Linked DNA regions of Streptomyces collinus. The protein of the gene in region 2 interacts with the protein of the main gene of each other region in a pairwise test. Links are inferred from orthologs where the notes say so. Each region holds a gene or a part of one and is shown on either strand. Other genes may lie near its edges.

Region 1 (7,556 bases), 2.1 Mb from region 2 along the record:
CCGGCGAGGAGCCGCTGGCCGGGGCGGAAGCGGCACTGCGTCAGGCCCAGGTCCATTTCGCCTGGCGGCTGCTGCCCGACCAGCAGATCGGCCTGGCCGCCGTGCCCACGGCGACCGCGGAGAGCACGTGTCTGCGCATCCTGCGCCGGGCAGGCGCCCGCGTAGGCATCAGCCCGTGCTTCCACTCGCTGCGAGACACCCCTCAGGCTCTGCGCTTCGCCCGTCTGGCTCTGGCCGGCCTCCAGGGCACCGGCCCCGGCGTCGCGCGGTTCGACGACGACCCGCTGGCGATGGTCGTCGCCGCGGCGCCTGCCGAGGCGGCGCACCTGGTGGGGGTGGTCTTCCAGCCCCTGCTCGACCTCCCGGCCGCGGAGCGTGCCCGTCTCCTTCAGACACTGGAGCACTGGTACGCCGCCGCCGGCTCCGCCACAGACGCGGCGCGGAGCCTGTTCGTCCACCCCAACACCGTCCGCTACCGGCTGCGCCGCGTCGAGGAACTCACGGCCCGCTCGCTGTCCGATCCACGGGCGGCGTCGGACATCCGCGTCGCGCTCCTGGCGGTACGCCGGGCGAGCGTGCCCCTCAGTGACGCCAGGTCATGAACATTGCCTGGTGCCAACTAGTGCCGCATCAGGCAACGTTCACCCTGGGCGGTCTGCGACGATGGCGCCATGGACGAGGAAGTCATTCCTATTCTTCGCGTCGAGGACGCTGCGGCGGCTGTCGCGTGGTACGAGCGACTGGGCTTCGCCAAGCAGTGGGAACACCGCTTCGAACCGGGACTTCCCGCGTTCGTCGAGGTCGCCCGGGGCGGGGTGCGGTTGTTCTTGTCGGAGCACACGGGCGACGCCCGCCCCGACACGTTGGTCTACCTCCGCTTCGGTGATGTCGAGGCCCTCGCCTCCGAGTTCGGTGTGCAGGCGAAGGACGCTAAGTGGGCGCGTGAGATTGAGCTGCGCGACCCTGACGGCAATCGGCTTCGGATCGGCACGCCGACGGAATGACACTCGCCGGCGGCGCGCGGCAGGGAAGCTGTGCGGGTGGCTGAGCGAGTACGTGTCCGTGAGATCGAGGACGACGAAGGCAGACGGCTTCTGCGGATCATCCGCAGGGGCACCCGGTCGGTGGTGACCTGGCGGCGGGCTCAGATGGTCCTGCTGTCCGCGCAGGGCATGCCAGTGGCGAAGATCGCCGAGGTCACGTTCGCCAGTGACGACAGGGTTCGCGACGTGATCCACAACTTCAACGCCGACGGCTTCGACTCGCTCTACCCGAAGTGCAAGGGCGGCCGGCCGAAGACGTTCACGCTGCCCGAACGCCGCGAGATCAAGAAGATCGCCAAGTCCAGGCCTGCCGAGCACCACCTGCCGTTCTCGACCTGGAGCCTGGCCAAGCTGGCCGACTTCCTGGTTGCTGAGGGGGTGGTCGACGACATCAGCCACGAGGGCCTGCGCATCCTGCTCCGCGAGGAAGGCGTCTCCTGCCAACGCCTGAAGACCTGGAAGACCTCCCGCGACCCGGAATACGCGGCGAAGAAGGCGCGGGTCGAGCATCTCTACGCGATCGCCGACGGCGAGATCATGCACGAAGAGGGAGAGCCGGAAATCATCTTCTGCGTGGATGAGTTCGGCCCGCTCAACCTGATGCCACACCCTGGCCGACAATGGGCCAGAGCGTGACGCCGTGTTGAACCGGTCCCCCTCGGCCGACCGGAACAGCCGACCAAACTCCTCAACTACCTGGCATCCCCCGACAGCGGTCCCGCCCGGACCGTCCTACCGCCGCAGATCGTGGACAGCATCGAGACGGCGTCCGCGGCCTAACCACTGAAGAAGGTTGCTCAGTGGCCAAGATCGTGAGACGAACTACTCATGGCCACTGCTGAGACGCGACTGATCAGTGCAGGTAGGCGAGGTGCGATTGGTCAGCGGATTCGAGAACCTACACCGGCGCTCTCCCGGGCCGCACCGCCGTCCTCCCGGGCCAGCCGGTGCGGCCACCACACCTTCGGGCCGACGTCCATGAACAGGGACGTCACCAGCACCGAGCGCACGATGAAGGTGTCGATGAGGACGCCGAGGGCGACCGCGAAGCCGATCTCGGCGAAGGCCACCATCGGGAGGGTGCCGAGGGCGGCGAACGTGCCGGCCAGGACCAGGCCCGCCGAGGTGATGACCGCGCCGGTGGCGGCCAGGCCGGTGACCACGCCCGCTCTGGTGCCCTGGCGGGCCGCCTCCTCGCGGATGCGGGTGGTCAGGAAGATGTTGTAGTCGATGCCCAGGGCGACCAGGAACACGAAGACGAACAGCGGGAAGTCGGTCGCCTCGCCCGCGTAGTCGAAGACGTACCGGAACGCGAGCGCGCTGATGCCGAGTGCGGCCGTGAACGACAGGATCACCGTGCCGATCAGCAGCAGCGGGGCGATCAGGGCCCGTAGCAGGACGCAGAGGATCAGCAGGACGACCACCAGCACCAGCGGGATGATCAGCACGTTGTCGTGCGTGGTCGCCTTGTCCATGTCGAGCAGGGCCGCCGTACCGCCGCCCACCTTGGCGTCGGCGTCCGGTACCGCGTGCACGGCGTCCCGCACCCGCTCCACCGTCTGCTTGGCGGCCTCGCTGTCCGCCGGGGCGGTCATGGTGGCCTCGAAGAGGACCTTGCCCTCGAAGGCCGGTTTCGTGCCGGGCGGCAGACCGAGGGACTGGGGGACCACGCCCTGAGTCCCGGCGACCGCGCGGCCCACCTGCACGGCCTGCGCCTGGTTGCTGACGATGACCAGCGGATCACCGCTGCCCGCCGGGAAGTAGCGCGCCGACACCTCCTGGCCGGTGATCGAGTCCGGCTTCCCGGTGAAGGCGTCCGCGTTGCCGATGCCCTCCGCGCGCAGCTGGATCAGGCCGAGGGAGCAGACCGCCAGGGCGAGCGCCGTGACGGCCCAGGTCATGCGCGGGCGGCGGGCGATACGGCGGCCCGTGCGCGCCCAGACGCCGCGCTCGGTCGGTTCGGGGGAACCCAGGTGCGGGATCACCGGCCAGAAGATCCACCGGCCGAAGATCACCAGCAGCGCCGGGAACAGGCTCATCATCGCGAGCAGGGCGACGGCGACACCGATCGCGGCGACCGGGCCCAGGCCGCTGGTCGAGTTCATCTCGGCGGTCAGCAGCACCAGCATGCTCAGGACGACCGTCGCACCCGAGGCGAGCACGGCCGGCCCGGCGCGGTGCAGGGCCAGGGCCATCGCCTCGTGCCGGTCCTCGTGCCGGCGCAACTCCTCCCGGTAGCGGGCGACCAGCAGCAGGGCGTAGTCCGTCCCGGCGCCGAAGACGAGCACCGTGAGGATGCCGGCGCTCTGGCCGTTGACCGTCAGGCCCGCGTGTTCGGCCAGCACGTAGATCAGCGCCTGGGAGGTGAACAGCGCACAGACGACCGCGATCAGGGGGACCAGCAGCAGGGTCAGGCTGCGGTAGGTGATGAGCAGCATGACGATGACGACGGTCATCGCCGCGAACAGCAGCGTCGAGTCGATGCCCTCGAAGGCCTCCGCGAAGTCAGCCGAGGTGCCGCCCGGGCCGGTGATGTGCACGCTCAGCCCGTCCCCGCCGGTACCGACGTCGTCCCGGATGGACTCCACGGCCGGTGAGATCCGCTCCCAGCCCTCCTCGTCCATCATGATCGGCACGAAGACCTGCGCCGCCCGCGGATCGGGCTGCCGGTCGAACACCGGCCCCCGGGTCTGCTCACCGATGATGCCGTGGTCACGCAGCTGCTTGAGCTGCGAGACGTCCTCGGCGATCTCCGCACGGTCCTGCGCCGTCAGGCCGCTGTCCCGCGCGTAGATCACCACCGCCGGGATCTGCTCCGGCCGGAAGTCCTCGGAGATCTCCAGCACCTGCGTGGACTCCGCGGACCCCGGCAGCCAGGACGCGGCGTCGTTGTCCTGGGCATCGGTCAGCTTCATGGCGAACGGCGCGGCGATGAACAGCACGACCACCCAGAAGACCAGCACCAGCCACTTGGCCCGCCGCCCGCAGACGAGATGCGCGACGCCCTGCTGCCCGGTCATGCCAACCCCCTCTGTGGCAGCGCCCCGCCAGGGGCGCTGGGCTGTGACATGTGCGGCTCCGCCGCGTGGGCGCGAGCGACCCGCCACGGCCCGCGGCCGACGTACCACCGTTCCCACCCGGGACCGGTGCCCACAACCCCCGGAGGGCATGGCAGTCTTAGGACATGGCCGCGCAGATCAACCCCAGCATCCTGTCCGCAGACTTCGCCCGCCTCGCGGACGAGGCGAAGGCCGTGGAAGGAGCCGACTGGCTCCACGTCGACGTCATGGACAACCATTTCGTCCCGAACCTCACGCTCGGCGTGCCGGTCGTAGAGTCGCTCGCCCGTGCGACGGACACCCCGCTGGACTGCCACCTGATGATCGAGGCCCCCGATCGCTGGGCGCCCCAGTACGTGGAAGCGGGGGCCGGTTCCGTCACCTTCCACGTCGAGGCCGCCGCTGCTCCCGTCCGGCTCGCCCGTGAGATCCGGGCCAAGGGCGCCCGCGCCTCCATGGCGCTGAAGCCCGCGACCCCCATCGAGCCGTACGAGGACCTGCTCCCCGAGCTCGACATGCTGCTGATCATGACGGTCGAACCGGGCTTCGGGGGACAGGCCTTTCTCGACATCATGCTTCCGAAGATTCGCCGCACCCGCGAGTTGATCAGCAAGCACGGACTGGAGCTCTGGCTCCAGGTCGACGGCGGAGTTTCCGCTTCCACCATCGAGCGGTGCGCGGACGCCGGAGCCGACGTCTTCGTGGCCGGATCGGCGGTCTACGGGGCAAACGACCCGGCAGAAGCGGTACGTGCACTACGCACCCAGGCGGAGGCGACGACGGCGAAGGCCTCCTGGGCCTGCGACCACTGAGCCACAGCAAAGTGAACGGCTCTCATCAGGGCTGATCAACCGCGCCGGATCTGCAAGGATGAACGGCGAATCCAGAGTGTGAACAGCAGTGAGGAGATCGCCGTGTCGGGTATGTCGGCGGGCCGGTCAGCCATGCGGATGGGACCCGCTGAGCTGGTGCAGGCGGCGGCCATGGCCCGCCGCTTCTACCTTGAGGGCAAGTCCAAGATCCAGATCGCGGAGGAGTTCGGCGTCAGCCGCTTCAAGGTGGCCCGGGTCCTGGAGACCGCCCTCGAACGGGACCTCGTACGCATCGAGATCCGTGTGCCTGCGGAGCTGGACGCCGAGCGCTCGGACGCGCTCCGCGCCCGCTACGGCCTCAGGCACGCCGTCGTGGTCGAGTCTCCGGCCGAGGCCGAGGAGACGCCCGACCCCGAGAACCTGGGAGAGGTGGCCGCCGACCTGCTCGGCGAACTGGTCGACGAAGGGGATGTGCTGGGCCTGGCCTGGGGCCGCTCCACCATCCACATGGCGGCGGCGCTCGACCGGCTGCCGCCGTGCACGGTGGTGCAGCTGACGGGCGTGTACGACGCCGGGACCGCCGAACGCGGCTCGGTCGAGGCCGTGCGCCGCGCCGCCCAGGTGGCCGGCGGGGACGCCCACCCCATCTACGCGCCCATGCTGCTGCCCGACGCGGCCACGGCCGCGGCGCTGCGCAACCAGACGGGCATCGCCCGGGCCTTCGAGCACTTCGACAAGGTCACGGTCGCCTGTGTCTCCATCGGGTCCTGGGAGCCGGGCATCTCCACGGTGCACGACATGCTCAGCGACGAGGAGCGGGCGCACTACGCGTCCCTCGGGGTCGCCGCCGAGATGTCGGCCCACCTCTTCGACGCCGAGGGCCGCCGGGTCGGCCGGGACCTGGGCGAGCGGTGCATCACGGTGAAGGCCGACCAGCTCCGCCGGATCCCCGAGGTCGTCGCGATCGCGGGCGGGCAGCGCAAGGGACCGGCGATCGACGCCGTGCTGCGGTCCGGGCTCGTCACCAGTCTCGTGACGGACACGTCGGCCGCGGACTACCTGATGACGGCCGGCCCGGCGCCGAAGTCCGCGCTCAACCGGTCCGACCCGGACGGGGTCTGACAGGTGGCGGGGGAGTCGCGCGCGGTGCCGGACGACCCGGCGGGCCGGATCGTGGTCGTCCTGGACCTGGGCGGGGTCACGGACAAGGCGGCCTTCATGGACCGCTGCGCCCGTGACCTGGCCCTGCCCGACTGGTTCGGCCGCAACTGGGACGCCCTCGCCGACTCCATGGCCGACCCCGCCCTCTGGCCCGAGGGGGCCGGCGAGCGGGGCCTGCTGGTCGTCGTCCAGGGCTGGCGGAGGTACGCGGAGACGCGGCCCGAGGAGTGGCAGGTCGCTGAGGAGATCTTCGCCGAGGCGACGGACCGGGGCCCTGGGCTGTTCGTGACCCTAGGCCTTGGAGAATCCTCCGAGAGCCCCCCTGGCCAGCCTGGATGATCCGCTGGGGGCGGTTCGGGCGTCCGTCATGGGAGAATGAAGTACGTGCTCTTTCCCCCTGGCCGGCCGGTCCGGGGGTCACCTCTGATCGACTGGGATGTGCAGCACGTGCGTTTCCTCAATGACATCCAGCCCGGGTACGACCTGACGTACGACGACGTCTTCATGGTCCCCAGCCGCTCCTCGGTGGGCTCGCGGCAGGCCGTCGACCTCAGCTCCCCGGACGGCACGGGCACCACCATCCCGCTCGTCGTCGCCAACATGACCGCCATCGCCGGCCGCCGCATGGCCGAGACCGTGGCCCGCCGCGGCGGCCTCGTGGTGATACCCCAGGACATCCCGAACGACGTGGTCACCGACGTCGTCTCCTGGGTGAAGAGCCGGCACCTGGTGCTGGACACCCCGATCATCCTGTCCCCGCACCAGACGGTCGCGGACGCGCTGGCCCTGCTGCCCAAGCGCGCGCACAACGCCGGCGTCGTCGTCGACGGGGACCACAAGCCGGTCGGCGTGGTCACCGACGCCGACCTGTCCGGCGTGGACCGCTTCACGCAGCTCGCCGAGGTCATGTCCCGGGACCTGCTGCTCATCGACGCGGACATGGACCCGGGCGAGGCCTTCAACACCCTCGACCACGCCAACCGCCGTTACGCCCCCGCGGTCAACCAGGACGGCACGCTCGCCGGCATCCTGACCCGCAAGGGCGCCCTGCGCGCCACGCTCTACCAGCCGGCCACCGACGCACAGGGCCGGTTGCGCATCGCCGCCGCCGTCGGCATCAACGGCGACGTCGCGGGCAAGGCGCAGGAGCTGCTGGACGCGGGGGTCGACGCGCTCGTCATCGACACGGCGCACGGCCACCAGGAGTCGATGATCAGCGCCCTGAAGCTGGTGCGCGACCTCGACCCGCAGGTGCCGATCGTCGCGGGCAACGTGGTCGCAGCCGCGGGTGTGCGCGACCTGATCGAGGCCGGCGCGGACATCGTCAAGGTCGGTGTCGGCCCCGGCGCCATGTGCACCACGCGCATGATGACCGGCGTCGGCCGGCCGCAGTTCTCCGCCGTCCTGGAATGCGCCGCCGAGGCGAAGAAGTACGGCAAGCACGTGTGGGCCGACGGCGGTGTCCGCCACCCGCGCGACGT
Region 2 (7,461 bases):
ATCACCAGGTAGTCGAAGGGCAGCTCGTAGGCCTCGCCGACCAGCGGGGAGACCGTGGCGACCTTGCGGTCCTGGTCGATGGTGGTGACCCGGCCGGTGAGAACCTCCGCCTTGGGCAGCACGCGTCGCAGCGGGACGACGACGTGGCGCGGGGAGATGTTGCCGGCGGCGGCTTCGGGGAGGAAGGGCTGGTAGGTCATGTACGACCGGGGGTCGACGACCGTGACGGTCGCCTCGCCGTAGCGCATCTTCTTCTGGATGCGCCGAGCTGCGTACAGGCCTACGTACCCACCGCCTACTACGAGGATCCTGGGACGCTCCGTGGTGCTCATGCCATCGAGTATCCACCCGACTCAGGGGGGTGGCTCGTGCGCCCCTTCACAAGCTTGGGTGGGGTGTGTGCTATCCTCCGCGGCCCGCGTGATCCATGTCATGGTGACAACCGGGCCGCTTTATGCACCGCGGAGGGTTGTCAATGGCGCGTGAGCTGCCTCTCTGTGCCCGAGGAGCCGCCGTGAGGACCTCCGGAGCGTCACCGCGAGCCTCTTCCCGGACACCTCCATACCACGCTTCTGAACATGTTCAAGGGCCTGTTCAGCCCCCGGACGGGTCAACGGGACCCTTCTCTTCGCCCGGGAGGGCCGAATTCCTTGTGAAGAACTTCACGAACTTTCCCGACGGGCTGTCGCCCGGGGGTCGTCCGGACCCCCCGGGAGACGCTCATTCGTGATCCATGCCTGCTCAGAAGCGGGCTAGGCGACCGACCACGCGATGCCGTCGAGGATGTCGTGCTCGCTCACGACGACCTCCTCAGCACCGATCCGCTCCATGATCGACAGGAGGACGAGGGCGCCCGCCCCGATCACGTCGACCCGGCCCGGGTGCATGGACGGCACGGCCGCGCGCTCGGCGTGGGTGGAGCGCAGCAGCCACTCGGTGATCTCGCGGACCCGGTCGTGGGAGACGCGGGAGTGGTGGATGGCCTGCGAGTCGTACTCGGGCAGCTCCTGGGCGATCGCCGACACGGTCGTCACCGAACCGGCCAGGCCGACCAGCGTGCGCGCCTCGCGCAGCGGGACCGTCTGCTCGGCGAGGTCGAGCGCGGCCTCGATGTCGGCCCGCATCGCCGCGATCTGCTCCGCGGACGGCGGGTCGCTCACCGCCCCGTCCCGGACGAGGTGCCGCTCGGTCATGCGGACACAGCCGATGTCCACCGAGCGGGCCGCGCGGACCCGGTCGTCGCCCACGACGAACTCGGTCGAGCCGCCGCCGATGTCCACCACCAGGTAGGGCTTGGGGAGGTGGTCCCGCCCGGTCAGCTCCTTGGTGGCACCGGTGAAGGAGAACGCGGCCTCCTGGTCCCCGGAGATCACCTCGGGCTCGACGCCCAGGATGTCCAGCACCCCGCGCACGAACTCGTCCCGGTTCTCGGCGTCCCGGGAGGCGGAGGTCGCCACGAACCGCAGCCGCTCCGCCCCGTGCTCCTTGATGATCCCGGCGTACTCGCGGCACGCCGCGAAGGTCCGCTGGAGTGCCTCGGGGGCGAGCCGGCCGGTGCGGTCGACGCCCTGCCCGAGCCGGACGATCGTCATCCGGCGGTCCAGGTCGGTCAGCTCGCCGGTCGCCGGGTCGGCGTCGGCGACCAGGAGGCGGATGGAGTTCGTACCGCAGTCCACGGCGGCGACACGGGTCACTGGGCGTCCTCCTCGACGGGCGTCACGCACGGGCCCTTGCGCCACCACTCGGGCAGCATCGCGATCGCCTCGTCGCCGAGCGGGTTCACCCCGGGGCCGGCGGCCAGCGAGTGGCCCACCAGCACGTGCAGGCACTTCACCCGGTCCGGCATACCGCCCGCGCTCGGGAAGTTCTTCAGCTCCTCGATCTCGTCGCGCCGCCGGATGTAGTCCTCGTGCGCGGCCCGGTACGCCGCCGCCAGCTCCGGGTCCGAGGCCAGCCGCTCGGTCATCTCCTTCATCACCCCGTTGGCCTCCAGCGTGCCGATCGCCGAGGCGGCGCGCGGGCAGGTCAGGTAGTACAGCGTGGGGAACGGCGTCCCGTCCGGCAGCCGCGGGGCCGTCTCGACGACGTCCGGCTGTCCGCACGGGCAGCGGTGGGCGATCGCGCGCAGACCGCGCGGGGGCCGGCCGAGCTGCTGTTTGAAGGCCTCGACGTCCGCGTCGGTGGGCTCGGTGCGCGGGGTGGTCGGCGGGGGCGTTTCCATGACTGTCTTCAGGCTGTCTTTCTCTGATCGCCGGCTGGGAGGTCAGGTCACTGGCCGGAGGCGTCGGACTTGTCGACGCCGTCCCAGACGTTGGAGTACCAAGGGCGGTCCGCCGCCCCCAGGTCGGTGCGCGACTGCTTCGCCGCGTGCGGGTCGATGACGATGAACCCCGTCTCCCCCGGCATGACGTAGTGCAACCGCTTCCGGATCTGCTGCTCTGCGTACGCGTCGTCCTGCCAGCGCGCCTTCAGGTCGCGCAGCCGTTCGACGCGCTCACGGGCCTGCCGCTGTTCGCGCTGGAGGTCGTCGATCTCGGCGCGCTGCGAGACGTACTCCCGCATCGGGTAGGCCAGGGCCACGATCAGCGAGCACATCACCAGGGCGAGCAGCGCGGCCCGGCCGGTCAGCCGCGAGCGGCGGGCCTGGCGCTTGGTCTGGGAGCGGTAGACCCGGGCCGCGGTCTGCTCGCCGAGCAACCGGATCCTGGTCGCGGTGGAGAACCGGTCCCGGTCCTTCACGGCCATCTGTCCGCCTCCCGCTCCACCGTCATACGCGCGTACGTCCCCGGACACGGTACGGGACCGGGTACGGGGACGTACGTACGACGCTGTTACTTACGGCGCGGTCAGCCCTTGAAGCGCGGGAAGGCGCTGCGGCCGGCGTAGACCGCGGCGTCGTCGAGGATCTCCTCGATGCGCAGCAGCTGGTTGTACTTGGCGACGCGCTCGGAGCGGGCCGGGGCGCCGGTCTTGATCTGGCCGCAGTTGGTGGCGACGGCCAGGTCGGCGATGGTGACGTCCTCGGTCTCGCCGGAGCGGTGGGACATCATGCACTTGAAGCCGTTGCGCTGGGCCAGCTCGACGGCGTCCAGGGTCTCGGTCAGCGAACCGATCTGGTTGACCTTGACCAGGAGCGCGTTGGCCGCGCCCTCCTCGATGCCGCGGGCGAGGCGCTCGGGGTTGGTGACGAACAGGTCGTCGCCGACGAGCTGGACCTTGTCACCGAGCTTGGCGGTGATGGTCTTCCAGCCCTCCCAGTCGTCCTCGAACAGCGGGTCCTCGATGGAGACGAGCGGGTACGCGTCGACGAGCTCCGCGTAGTACTCGGTCATCTCGGCCGCCGAGCGCTCCTTGCCCTCGAAGGTGTAGACGCCGTCCTTGTAGAACTCGGACGCGGCGACGTCGAGCGCCAGGGCGATCTGCTCGCCGGGGGTGTAACCGGCTTCCTTGACCGCCTCCAGGATGAGGTCGAGGGCCTCGCGGTTGGAGCCGAGGTTCGGGGCGAAGCCGCCCTCGTCGCCGAGGCCGGTGGCCAGGCCCTTGCTCTTCAGGACCTTCTTCAGCGTGTGGTAGACCTCGGCGCCCCAGCGCAGGGCCTCGGAGAAGGACTCCGCGCCGATCGGGGCGATCATGAACTCCTGGATGTCCACGTTGGAGTCGGCGTGCGAGCCGCCGTTCAGGATGTTCATCATCGGCACCGGCAGCAGGTGCGCGTTGGGGCCGCCCAGGTAGCGGAACAGCGGCAGGTCGCTGGCCTCGGAGGCGGCGTGGGCGACGGCGAGCGAGACGCCGAGGATGGCGTTGGCGCCGAGGGAGCCCTTGTTGTCGGTGGCGTCCAGGTCGAACATCGCCTGGTCGATCAGGCGCTGCTCGGTGGCGTCATAGCCGACCAGCTCCGGGCCGATCTGCTCGATGACCGCGAGGACGGCCTTCTCCACACCCTTGCCGAGGTAGCGGTTCGAGTCGCCGTCGCGGAGCTCGATGGCCTCGAAGGCGCCCGTGGAGGCGCCGGACGGGACGGCGGCACGACCGGTGCTGCCGTCGTCGAGGCCGACCTCGACCTCGACCGTGGGGTTGCCTCGGGAGTCCAGGATTTCCCGGGCTACGACGACGTCGATGGACGGCACGAGCATCTCCTTCTTATGTGACGCGGGTACGCGGGCCGCGTGGGCCCGGCGAGGTGCGGAGCCTCGGTGGCTCGCGACATGAGCCTAACCGGCTCCGGGCGATCGGCCACCGGGTCGCCCACCCCATGGACAGAACCGAGAGTAAATTGTTTCCGAACGGAACAAAGCCGGTTCGCGAAGTCCGGCAGAAAAAACCCCGCTCCGGTGCGTACGGGGGATGACGCGCCGGAGCGGGGAGCTGGTGGGCCCTGGGCGGGCCCGGGTGGGCCGCTGCTTACTTCAGGTGCAGCTGCTGGCCCGGGTAGATGAGGTTGGCATCGTCGATGATGTCCTTGTTCAGCTGGTACAGCTTCTCCCAGCCGCCCTTGACCTTCTCGTCCGCGGCGATCGAGCTCAGGGTGTCACCCGTGACGACCTTGTACTCGCCGTCACCCTTCTTGACCTTCTTGCCGGTCGGGGTGGTGACGGTCTTCTTGGCCGCGGGGCGCTCGTCGGAGCGGGAGGCGGGCTGCTGCTGGGTCTCGCGGGTCTCGGTGCTCTGCTGGCTCTGCGAGGAGCTGCCCGAGTCGCTGGAGGAGCCGCCACCGGTGTAACCGGCGCTCGACAGGCCCTTGCCGCAGACCGGCCAGGCGCCCTTGCCCTGGCTCGCGAGGACCTTCTCGGCGATCTCGATCTGCTGGTCCTTGGTGGCCTGGTCGGCGGTGGAGGCGTACTTGGTGCCGCCGTAGCCGGACCAGGTGGAGGCGGAGAACTGCAGACCGCCGTAGTAGCCGTTGCCGGTGTTGATGGACCAGTTGCCGCCGGACTCGCACTGGGCGACCGCGTCCCACTCGGAGGCGGTGGCGGCGGAGGCGTTGCCGGCCGCCATCAGCGGGGCGGCGACGGCGGCACCGGTGACACCGGCGATGGCGATGACCCGAGAGGCCTTGGACGGACGGCGGTGCGTGCCCTTGCCGGAAAACAGCATGGAGAGATCCCCTCACCGACGCCTGCGAGGTGAGCTGTCGGGTTCGGGCCGGTTGAGTTGCCCGGCCGCGCCCCTCCCGGGACACGGCTTCACCCCAAGCCCTTCCGGCACAACTGTCCGGTCGGGCACCTACCTTGGGTCCCCCGCTCCTGCCTACGGCGCTTGACGCGACGACTGTTCCCGTACGGCCGCTGGCAGGATTCGGCGTTGCGGCAGCCGGGGCTCGCGGTGACGAGCGGTCACGACCGTAGACACGCGATCCACGGAATTTCAAAGACGATCAAGGCTTCTGAGATCTATCTCTCACCGGCCTTATACGGGACATTCAGTACGAAAACGTGACGTGAACTCACCCGGTTTAGGGGTGACTTCGGCCGCGGTTTCCGCACTGCCCGAACAGCTACCGCTCGTCCGCTTCGCCCTCGACCGTGAGCGTCTGACCGGGGTGAATGAGGTCCGGGTCGGCGCCGACCTCGTTCTCGTTGCCCTCGTAGAGCGCGTGCCATCCGCCGCTGACCCGAAGGGCGTCGGCGATGGACCAGAGGCTGTCGCCGATGCCCACGATGTAGGCACCTTCGGACGCGTCGCCGGAACTCTCGTCAGCGGGCGCGGAGTGACGCCCCGTGGACTTCTCCGCGCGGTCGCTCTCGGGCGTGCGGGTTTCGTCGGCACTGGGACCGCGATGACGGCCGGAGCCGGTCTCGGCCGACGCCGAGGAGTCGTCACCCTGCTGCGAGTCGCCCGGCTTGCCGCCCTCGGGAGTGGCCGACGGAGAGCCGTCGGGCTGCTCGCTCTGCGACGTTCCGCCGGATTTACGTGACTTGTCGGTCTTGGCGGTTTCGTCCTTCGAGGACGACGACGCGTCAGGGGACGGGGATGAAGAGGGGCTCTCAGAGGGGGATGAACCCAGCGAATCGAGCAATCCGGGCGAGTCCACCTCACCGGACGATTCGGATGAGTCGGATGATTCCGACCCCTTGTCCTGCTGGAGCCCCGAGAGCAGCCCGCAGGTGCGCCATGCGCCGACCCCCTGGTCGGCGAGGATTCTCTCCGCCACGGCTATCTGCTGGGAGCGGCTGGCCAGATCGGCGCTCGCGGCGTAGTCGAGGCCGCCGTGCTTCTCCCAGTCGTCCTGGGACAACTGCAGGCCGCCGTAGTAGCCGTTGCCGCTGTTCTGGCTCCAGGCGCCGCCGGTCTCGCAGTCCGCGACCCGGTCCCAGGTCGTGCCGTCGGCCGCGCTGGCACCGGAGGCCCCGAGGAGCGGGATCGCGATGGCGGAGCCGGTCACTCCTGCCGCCACGAGGAGAGCCGGAGCCTGACGGGGGCGGCGGTGCCGACCGTTCCCGGAGAGCATACGGAGACCTTTCGCGAGACAGCAGTGACCGTGCGGCGCGATTCCCCGCCGCGTTGATGGGTGAACGTATCGGCAGTCGATCACTTGTCACAAGTTCATGCCGCGCAGATCACGTGAAGATCACAGGTCTGATGTTTCGTCATGTCCGGCCGGTGCGAACTCCACCGGCAGCGTGCGCAGCCCCCGCATGATGAGGCCGCCGCGCCACCGAAGCTCGGCCGGATCCGCCGCGAGCCGGAGGTCCGGGAGGCGGGTGAGCAGGGTGGCGAGCGCGGTCTGGCCCTCCAGGCGGGCGAGCGGGGCACCGAGGCAGTAGTGGATGCCGTGGCCGTACCCGAGGTGCTGGTTGTCGCGGCGGGAGAGGTCCAGCACGTCCGGATCGGCGAACCGCTCCGGGTCCCGGTCCGCGGCGGCCAGGACCACGAGGACGGGGTCGCCGGCCTCGATGTGCTGCCCGCCGAGGGTGAGGGGCTGCGTGGCGAAGCGCCAGGTGGCGAGTTCGACGGGGCCGTCGTAGCGGAGGAGTTCCTCGACGCCGGTCTCCAGCAGGCCGGTCTCCCCCGCGGCGAGGGACGCCTGGAGCCGCGTGCGCTGCCCGGGGTGGGTGAGCAGGGCGTAGGTGCCGTTGCCGATCAGGTTCACGGTCGTCTCGAAACCGGCGAACAGCAGGATGAAGGCCATGGCCGCCGCCTCGTTCTCGGTGAGGTGCTCGCCGTGGTCGGAGGCGCGGATGAGACCGGAGATGAGGTCCTCGCCCGGGGCGGGCTCGGCGGGCAGCGCCTCGCGCTTGCGGTGGATGAGGTCGGCGAGGTAGCCGCGCATCTTCTTCACGGACCGCGCCACGCCGCCCCGCGGCCCACCCTGGTGGCGGATCATCATGCCCGCCCAGTCGCGGAAGTCGTCCTGGTCCTCGCGCGGGACGCCGAGCAGGTCGCAGATGGCGTAGATGGGGAGCGGGAAGGCGAACTCGTGGATCAGGTCGGCGGATCCCTTCCGCGCGAACCCGTCGATGA

Evidence for each region.
Region 1: the proteins of eno (region 2) and rpe interact in binary tests that used the Escherichia coli proteins (3 or more experiments, as listed by UniProt). The link is inferred for Streptomyces collinus from one-to-one orthologs.

Annotation. Positions count from the first base shown.
Region 1 is NZ_CP133771.1:1,470,827-1,478,382, reverse strand. Bases 3,118-6,070 are described here. They hold rpe (ribulose-phosphate 3-epimerase), read left to right. Parts: upstream 3,118-4,227; coding sequence 4,228-4,914; downstream 4,915-6,070. Other genes in these bases: RFN52_RS06550 (barstar family protein), read left to right, coding at 6,061-6,070; RFN52_RS06555 (sugar-binding transcriptional regulator), read left to right, coding at 4,993-6,036; RFN52_RS06565 (MMPL family transporter), read right to left, coding at 3,118-4,063. Also shown: RFN52_RS06580 (PucR family transcriptional regulator), read left to right, coding at 1-602; RFN52_RS06575 (glyoxalase superfamily protein), read left to right, coding at 672-1,004; more of RFN52_RS06565, read right to left, coding at 1,925-3,117; more of RFN52_RS06550, read left to right, coding at 6,071-6,414; RFN52_RS06545 (GuaB1 family IMP dehydrogenase-related protein), read left to right, coding at 6,523-7,556. UniProt on the Escherichia coli protein: Catalyzes the reversible epimerization of D-ribulose 5-phosphate to D-xylulose 5-phosphate.
Region 2 is NZ_CP133771.1:3,586,918-3,594,378, forward strand. What follows is about bases 1,988-4,845. They hold eno (phosphopyruvate hydratase), read right to left. Parts: upstream 4,128-4,845; coding sequence 2,847-4,127; downstream 1,988-2,846. Other genes in these bases: RFN52_RS16095 (DUF501 domain-containing protein), read right to left, coding at 1,988-2,221; RFN52_RS16100 (FtsB family cell division protein), read right to left, coding at 2,269-2,745; RFN52_RS16110 (LysM peptidoglycan-binding domain-containing protein), read right to left, coding at 4,402-4,845. Outside these bases: RFN52_RS16085 (NAD(P)/FAD-dependent oxidoreductase), read right to left, coding at 1-332; RFN52_RS16090 (Ppx/GppA phosphatase family protein), read right to left, coding at 753-1,694; more of RFN52_RS16095, read right to left, coding at 1,691-1,987; more of RFN52_RS16110, read right to left, coding at 4,846-5,094; RFN52_RS16115 (LysM peptidoglycan-binding domain-containing protein), read right to left, coding at 5,495-6,448; RFN52_RS16120 (cytochrome P450 family protein), read right to left, coding at 6,569-7,461. UniProt on the Escherichia coli protein: Catalyzes the reversible conversion of 2-phosphoglycerate (2-PG) into phosphoenolpyruvate (PEP). It is essential for the degradation of carbohydrates via glycolysis.